Regions from separate parts of the Comamonas sp. GB3 AK4-5 genome, predicted to be linked through region 1. Evidence: predicted binding sites of a transcription regulator. Region 1 holds the regulator's gene; the other holds the start of a gene.
What was found. The regulator NrdR, encoded in region 1, represses ribonucleotide reductase genes. The targets are predictions, from matches to a motif close to CACNANATNTNGTG.

Region 2: the regulator NrdR is predicted to act here: its motif matches at 1,684-1,697, upstream of ACA027_RS18750 (ribonucleoside-diphosphate reductase subunit alpha).

Annotation. Positions count from the first base shown of each region.
Region 1 covers NZ_CP166730.1:3,334,941-3,338,147, forward strand. Annotated here, with positions in the region: ZMP/ZTP riboswitch at 1-65, shown strand, start outside; gene glyA (serine hydroxymethyltransferase) at 100-1,347, shown strand; gene nrdR (transcriptional regulator NrdR) at 1,370-1,819, shown strand; gene ACA027_RS15085 (VTT domain-containing protein) at 2,061-3,032, shown strand; gene aroC (chorismate synthase) at 3,170-3,207, opposite strand, start outside.
Region 2 covers NZ_CP166730.1:4,189,263-4,192,469, reverse strand. Annotated here, with positions in the region: gene ACA027_RS18750 (ribonucleoside-diphosphate reductase subunit alpha) at 1-1,601, opposite strand, end outside; gene ampD (1,6-anhydro-N-acetylmuramyl-L-alanine amidase AmpD) at 2,159-2,752, opposite strand; gene ACA027_RS18740 (sigma-54-dependent transcriptional regulator) at 2,742-3,207, opposite strand, start outside.

The DNA.
Region 1 (3,207 bases):
GTACCGCTGAGAGCCGCCGCCATGGCGGCTTGCAAGTGTTTCAGCCGTTCGCCTGGGCAGCCCTTGGCCTCAAGGGAATAGCTAGTTCATAGGACTGCCATGTTTCAACGTACCGACACCGTCGAAAAAGTCGACCCCGAACTGTTTGCCGCCATCCAGGCTGAAAACCACCGCCAGCAAGAGCACATCGAGCTGATCGCCAGCGAGAACTATTGCTCGCCCGCCGTCATGGAAGCCCAGGGCTCCCAGCTGACCAACAAATACGCCGAAGGCTACCCAGGCAAGCGCTACTACGGTGGCTGCGAGCATGTGGACGTGGTCGAGCAGCTGGCCATCGACCGCATCAAGAAGATCTTCGGTGCCGAAGCCGCCAACGTGCAGCCCAACTCCGGCTCCCAGGCCAACCAGGCCGTGCTGATGGCCTTTGCCAAGCCCGGTGACACCATCATGGGCATGAGCCTGGCCGAAGGCGGTCACCTGACCCACGGCATGCCGCTGAACATGTCCGGCAAGTGGTTCAATGTGGTGTCCTACGGCCTGAACGCCGATGAATCCATCGACTACGACAAGATGGAAGCCCAGGCGCGCGAGCACAAACCCCGCATCATCGTGGCCGGTGCCTCGGCCTATGCCCTGCACATCGACTTTGCACGCTTTGCCAAAATAGCCAAGGAAGTCGGCGCCATCTTCTGGGTGGACATGGCCCACTACGCCGGCCTGATCGCCGCAGGCGTCTATCCCAACCCCGTGCCCCACGCCGACGTGGTCACCACCACCACCCACAAGAGCCTTCGCGGCCCCCGTGGCGGCGTGATCCTGATGAAGGCCGAGCACGAAAAGGCGCTGAACAGCGCCATCTTCCCCGGCCTGCAAGGTGGCCCGCTGATGCATGTCATCGCCGGCAAGGCCGTGGCCTTCAAGGAAGCCCTGACGCCCGAGTTCAAGGCCTACCAGGAGCAAGTGGTGAAGAACGCCAAGGTCATGGCCGAAACCCTGATCGCCCGCGGTCTGCGCATCGTCTCCGGCCGCACCGAAAGCCACGTCATGCTGGTGGACCTGCGTGCCAAGGGCATCACCGGCAAGGCCGCTGAAGCCGCCCTGGGTGCTGCCCACATCACCATCAACAAGAACTCCATCCCCAACGACCCGGAAAAGCCCATGGTCACCAGCGGCATCCGTGTGGGCACGCCCGCGATGACCACCCGCGGTTTCAAGGAAGAGGAAACCCGCATCACTGCCAACCTGGTGGCCGATGTGCTGGAGCACCCGAACGACGAAGCCAAGCTGGCCGCTGTGCGCGCCAAGGTGGCCGAGTTGACCGCCAAGTTCCCGGTCTACAGCAAGTAAACCCAGCCGCAGGCGCGCCGCCATGAAGTGCCCTTTTTGCAGCCACCCGGATACCCAGGTTGTGGAGACCCGTGTGGCTGAGGATGGCAGCTTCATCCGGCGGCGGCGCCAGTGCGGCGATTGCAGCAAGCGCTTTACCACCTACGAGCGGGCCGACGTGAGTTTTCCCGCCGTGGTGAAAAAAGACGGCAGGCGCATCGACTACGACCGCAGCAAGCTGCAAGGCTCGTTTCGCTTGGCGCTGCGCAAGCGCCCGGTGCCGGCCGGCCAGGTCGATGCGGCCATGGAGCGCATCGAAGAGCAGCTACTCACCGCTGGCGTGCGCGAGCTGCCATCCAGCCGCATTGGCGAGCTGGTGATGAATGAATTGAAAAAACTGGACAAGGTGGCCTACATCCGCTTTGCCAGCGTCTACCGCAGCTTTGAAGACATCGAAGACTTCAAGCACCTGGTGGACGAGGTGCGCAACTGAGCGCCCCCAGGGCGATCTCTGCCCGGCGTGGGCAAAGATGCCTCTCTCAAAAAGAGAGCACCTTCTGCTGACACTGACTCAGTTTCCCATATAAATCGCCCCAGATTCGTGGCTGCACAAGCATAGGCCGCTATGCATTTCACTGTGTTGAAGGCTGCAAGCCGTTCCGCTGCTGGAACACTGTTGCCCATCTGCGCGCCTAGGCAGCGATGGCGCCGGCACGTAGCATGAGGGCTACACCATGGATTTCGATACTTCCACCCTGAGGACCGCCCTCACCCTCTACGCACCCGGCGTGGTATTTGCCAACGTGCTCTTGCAGCAGTTGGGCCTGCCCCTGCCCGTGTTGCCCACGCTGCTGCTGGCCGGCAGCCTGGCACCCAGCCTGCCGCGCCTGGCCGCCCTGCTGGCACTGGCCTTGCTCGCCGCCATGCTGGCCGACAGGGCTTGGTACCTGGTGGGCCAACGCTTCGGCTCGCGCGTACTGGCCTGGATGTGCAAGCTCTCCATCAACCCCGGCAGCTGCATCAGCCAGACGGCCGACCGCTTTGGCCGCTGGGGCGCCTGGTCGCTGCTGCTGGCCAAGTTCATACCCGGCTTCTCGGCCGTGGCCGCACCACTGGCAGGCGTGCTGCGCATGCCTGTTGCCCGCTTCACCTTGGCAGCTGCCGGTGGCGCATCCCTGTGGGCCGGCCTGGCACTGGGCACGGGCTGGCTGCTGCGCCACCAGGTGGACCGCGCCTTGACCATGCTGCAAACCCATGGCCCGCTGCTGGCCATGGCTGCAGCGCTGCTGCTGGTGCTGTGGCTGGGCAGCAAGCTCTGGCGCCGCCAGCTGTTTCTGCACCTGGCAGCCATGCCCTCGGTCACCGCTGCGCAATGGGCGCAAGCCCAGAGCTGGGAGCGGCCACCGCGCCTGCTGGATCTGCGTGGCCCGGCGCTGGTTGCCGAGCTGGGCGAGATTGCCAATGCCCAGACCGTGAGCCTGGCCCAGTTGCCCCGCCTGGTACGCCCCTGGCCGCGCGACACCCACATCATCACCCTGTGCGCCTGCCCGCACGACGCCACGGCCGCCCGTGCAGCCCAGCGCTTGCGGCGTCTGGGCTTTGCCCATGCCTGCCATTTCCAAGGTGGCTTTGATGCCTGGAAGACATTGCAGCCCGTGCATGCGCCTGCAGATGCCGTGCATGCGGCCCAGCTGCAGGGCGCATAAAGAAGGCGCACACCCCCTCAGAACGTGTTTACGATTTCCTCGCGGTGCGCCAGCGTAGAGATCGCAAACACGCGCTCCAAAAGCAAACGCCCCAAGGCCAGGGCCTGTGGGGCGTTCAACGTTGCGGTGCAGCCTTTTTACGCAGCCGATGCCGGAATGGGCGCCAGCCCCGAGT
Region 2 (3,207 bases), 850 kb from region 1:
GGCACGCGCTTGGACAGCTTGAGCTCGCCGCTGGCGGCCTTGGCTTCATAGGCGGTGTAGGCCTTCTCGAATGCCTTGCCGTACAGATCGTGCAGCTCGGGCACATCGGAGGGCGAGAACAGCGTCCAGTCGCCCTTTTCCAGCACGCGCTGCATGAACAGATCGGGAATCCAGTTGGCCGTGTTCATGTCGTGGGTGCGGCGGCGGTCGTCGCCGGTGTTCTTGCGCAGCTCCAGGAATTCTTCGATGTCGAGGTGCCAGGTTTCCAGGTAGGCGCAGACCGCACCCTTGCGTTTGCCGCCCTGGTTCACGGCCACGGCCGTATCGTTGACCACCTTCAGGAAGGGCACCACACCCTGCGATTCGCCATTCGTGCCCTTGATGCGGGCACCCAGGGCGCGCACACGGCTCCAGTCATTGCCCAGGCCGCCGGCAAACTTGGACAGCAGGGCGTTTTCCTTGATGGCGTCGTAGATGCCGCCCAGGTCGTCTGCCACGGTGGTCAGGTAGCAGCTGGACAGCTGCGAGCGCAGCGTGCCGCTGTTGAACAGCGTGGGGGTGGAGGACATGAAGTCGAACGAGGACAGCAGCTCGTAGAACTCGATGGCGCGGGCGTTGCGGTCGCTTTCGTTCAGCGCCAGGCCCATGGCCACGCGCATGAAGAAGGACTGGGGCAGCTCGATGCGCGTCTTGCGCACATGCAGGAAGTAGCGGTCATACAGCGTCTGCAGACCCAGGTAGTCGAACTGCTGGTCGCGCTCGGCCTTCAGTGCCTTGCCCAGACGGGGCAGGTCGTAGGTCAGCAGCTCGGGGTTGAGCAGCTCGTTTTCCACGCCCTTGGCGATGAAGCCGGGGAAGTAGTCGGCATAGGCCGCATCCATGTCGGCGGGCTGCACGTCGCGGCCCAGTACTTCGCGCACGATGGTGTGCAGCAGCAGGCGGGCGGTGACATAGGTGTAGTCGGGATCGGTCTCGATCAGGGTACGCGCGGCCAGGATGGCGGCCTTGTAGACCTCGGCCAGCGGCACGCCGTCATACAGATTGCGCAGGGTCTCGCTCAGGATGGGCGTGGCCGAGATGTCGGGGTTGAGGTTGCGGCAGGCGGAGGTGAACAGGGTTTGCAGGCGTTCCTGGTTCAGCGGAATGCGCTGGCCGTTGTCGGTCACATGCAGCACATGCTTGGGGGCCGCAGCGGCTGCGGCTTCTTCCTCGGCCTTTTTCTGAGCGGCCAAGCGCTCCTGGTGGCGGGCTTCACGGTAGAGCACGTAGGCGCGGGCCACGTCCTGGTGGCCGCCGCGCATCAGGCTCAGCTCCACATGGTCTTGAATATCTTCGATGTGGAAGGTGCCGCCCCCCGGGCGCGAGCGCACCAGGGCGCGGATGACGGTATGTGTCAGCTCGTCAACAGTCTCGCGCACGCTGGCCGAGGCAGCGCCTTGGGCGCCGCGCACCGCCAAAAAGGCTTTGGTGACCGCGGTGGCGATTTTCTGGGGGGCAAAAAGCACGACATCGCCACTGCGGCGGATGACCTGGTAGGTTTCGAGCGCCACGGCGGCCGTGGTGGGCTGGGCGTCAGACAGGGTGTTCGATGCGTTTTGCATGGTGTCCTCTGGAGATGGGAGTGCAAGGCTGGCGGCTGCGGGCGCTTGCGTCGGTATGCGGTATTTGCAACAAGATGTTGCACGCTAGATGTAGTGTTTTGTGTGTCTGAAAACACTAGGGGTAGTGTACATCCGTGGATGAGTGCCCCCGGCTGCCGTGCCAGATTTCTGTCGGATTTTTGCCGCTGAAAAATCCCGGGTTGCGCGCAAAGCCAGCTTGCATGCGGCTGTGCCGGCCACAAGCCAATCCTGTTGCGGGATGTACGGGGATTTCCGTGCGGCAGCCGCCGTGGTGCTTGGCTCTACCAGCCGTCGTCGCCAGCGGCATGTCGCATGCAGGCCGCATGGGATGGCGGCTGACTTGACGTTACAGGCTGTTGGGTTTTAGCGCTGGTGCGCAGGGCTGGCGATTATCAAAAATAGGAGCCGCTGGCGCTTTGCTGCGCGGCAATGCACCGAGAAACCCATGTGGACTCAGCCCCGTCAGAGCGAAGGCTGCTATGGTATTGGAGTGTGAAAGACACCACGGCGTGCAGGCACACGGCGCAAGCCTGGGCTCAGGTGGCGGTGTGCTCCGGCGGAAACTCCCAGTCCGGATGGGCCTGTGCCAGCGGGCGGCGCAGGCGCGGCCAGTCAAAACCGGGGCCGGGGTCTTGCTTGCGGCCCGGGGCGATATGCTCATGCCCGGCCACATGGCGCAGCGGGTAATGGCTGGCAACGGCCTCGCACAGCTGTTGCAGCGCCTGGTATTGGAGGTCTTCAAATGTCAGGCCTTCCAGGCCTTCGAGCTCTACGCCGATGGAGTCGTCGTTGCAGTTCTCGCGGCCACGCCAGCGGGAGGCGCCGGCATGCCAGGCCCGCGCATCGGCGCTGACGAACTGCCAGACCTGGCCGCTGCGCTCTATGAAGAAATGCGAGGACACCTCCAGCCCGCGGATGCCCTGAAAGTAGGGGTGGGCGTCCCAGTCCAGCTGGTTGGTGAACAGCTGTTGCACGCAGCCGGTGCCGTACTGGCCCGGCGGCAGGCTGATGGAGTGCACCACCAGCAAGTCGATGTGGGCGCCTGTGGGGCGGGGGCCGAAATTGGGGGAGGGCAGCTGGTGCACGCCGGCCAGCCAGCCGTCGTGCCACCGGGGGGCATCAAAGTCCATGGGCGAGGTGGCCCGCATCTTCGGGCACCAAAGGGATGTGGAGTCGCGCTATACGATAGCGCATCTGCCGCAGGCTGATGCCCAGACGGGCCGCAGCGGCAGAGCGGTTATAGCCATACAGATACAGGGTGTGCTGCAGGATGCGGCGCTCCTGATCATCCAGCCAGGCCTGCAAATTCTCGGGCAGCGGATGGGGCAGCTCGGCCTTGCCCTGGCGCGGTGCGGCGGTGCCGGCCGCCAAAGCAGGAGCCGTGGGGGGCGTGGCCGCAGGGGCGGGCAGACCGGGGCAGTGCAGGTCTTCGCCCAGGGCCATGGCACGGTGCAGCAGGTTTTCCAGCTCGCGCACATTGCCCATCAAGGGGTGCTGCTGCAATTGCTGGAGCAGCGAAGGCGGCAACTGGGCCGCAGGCACAGGAGTCTGCTGCTCGGCGGCCATGCGCTCCAGTAGGGCCTGG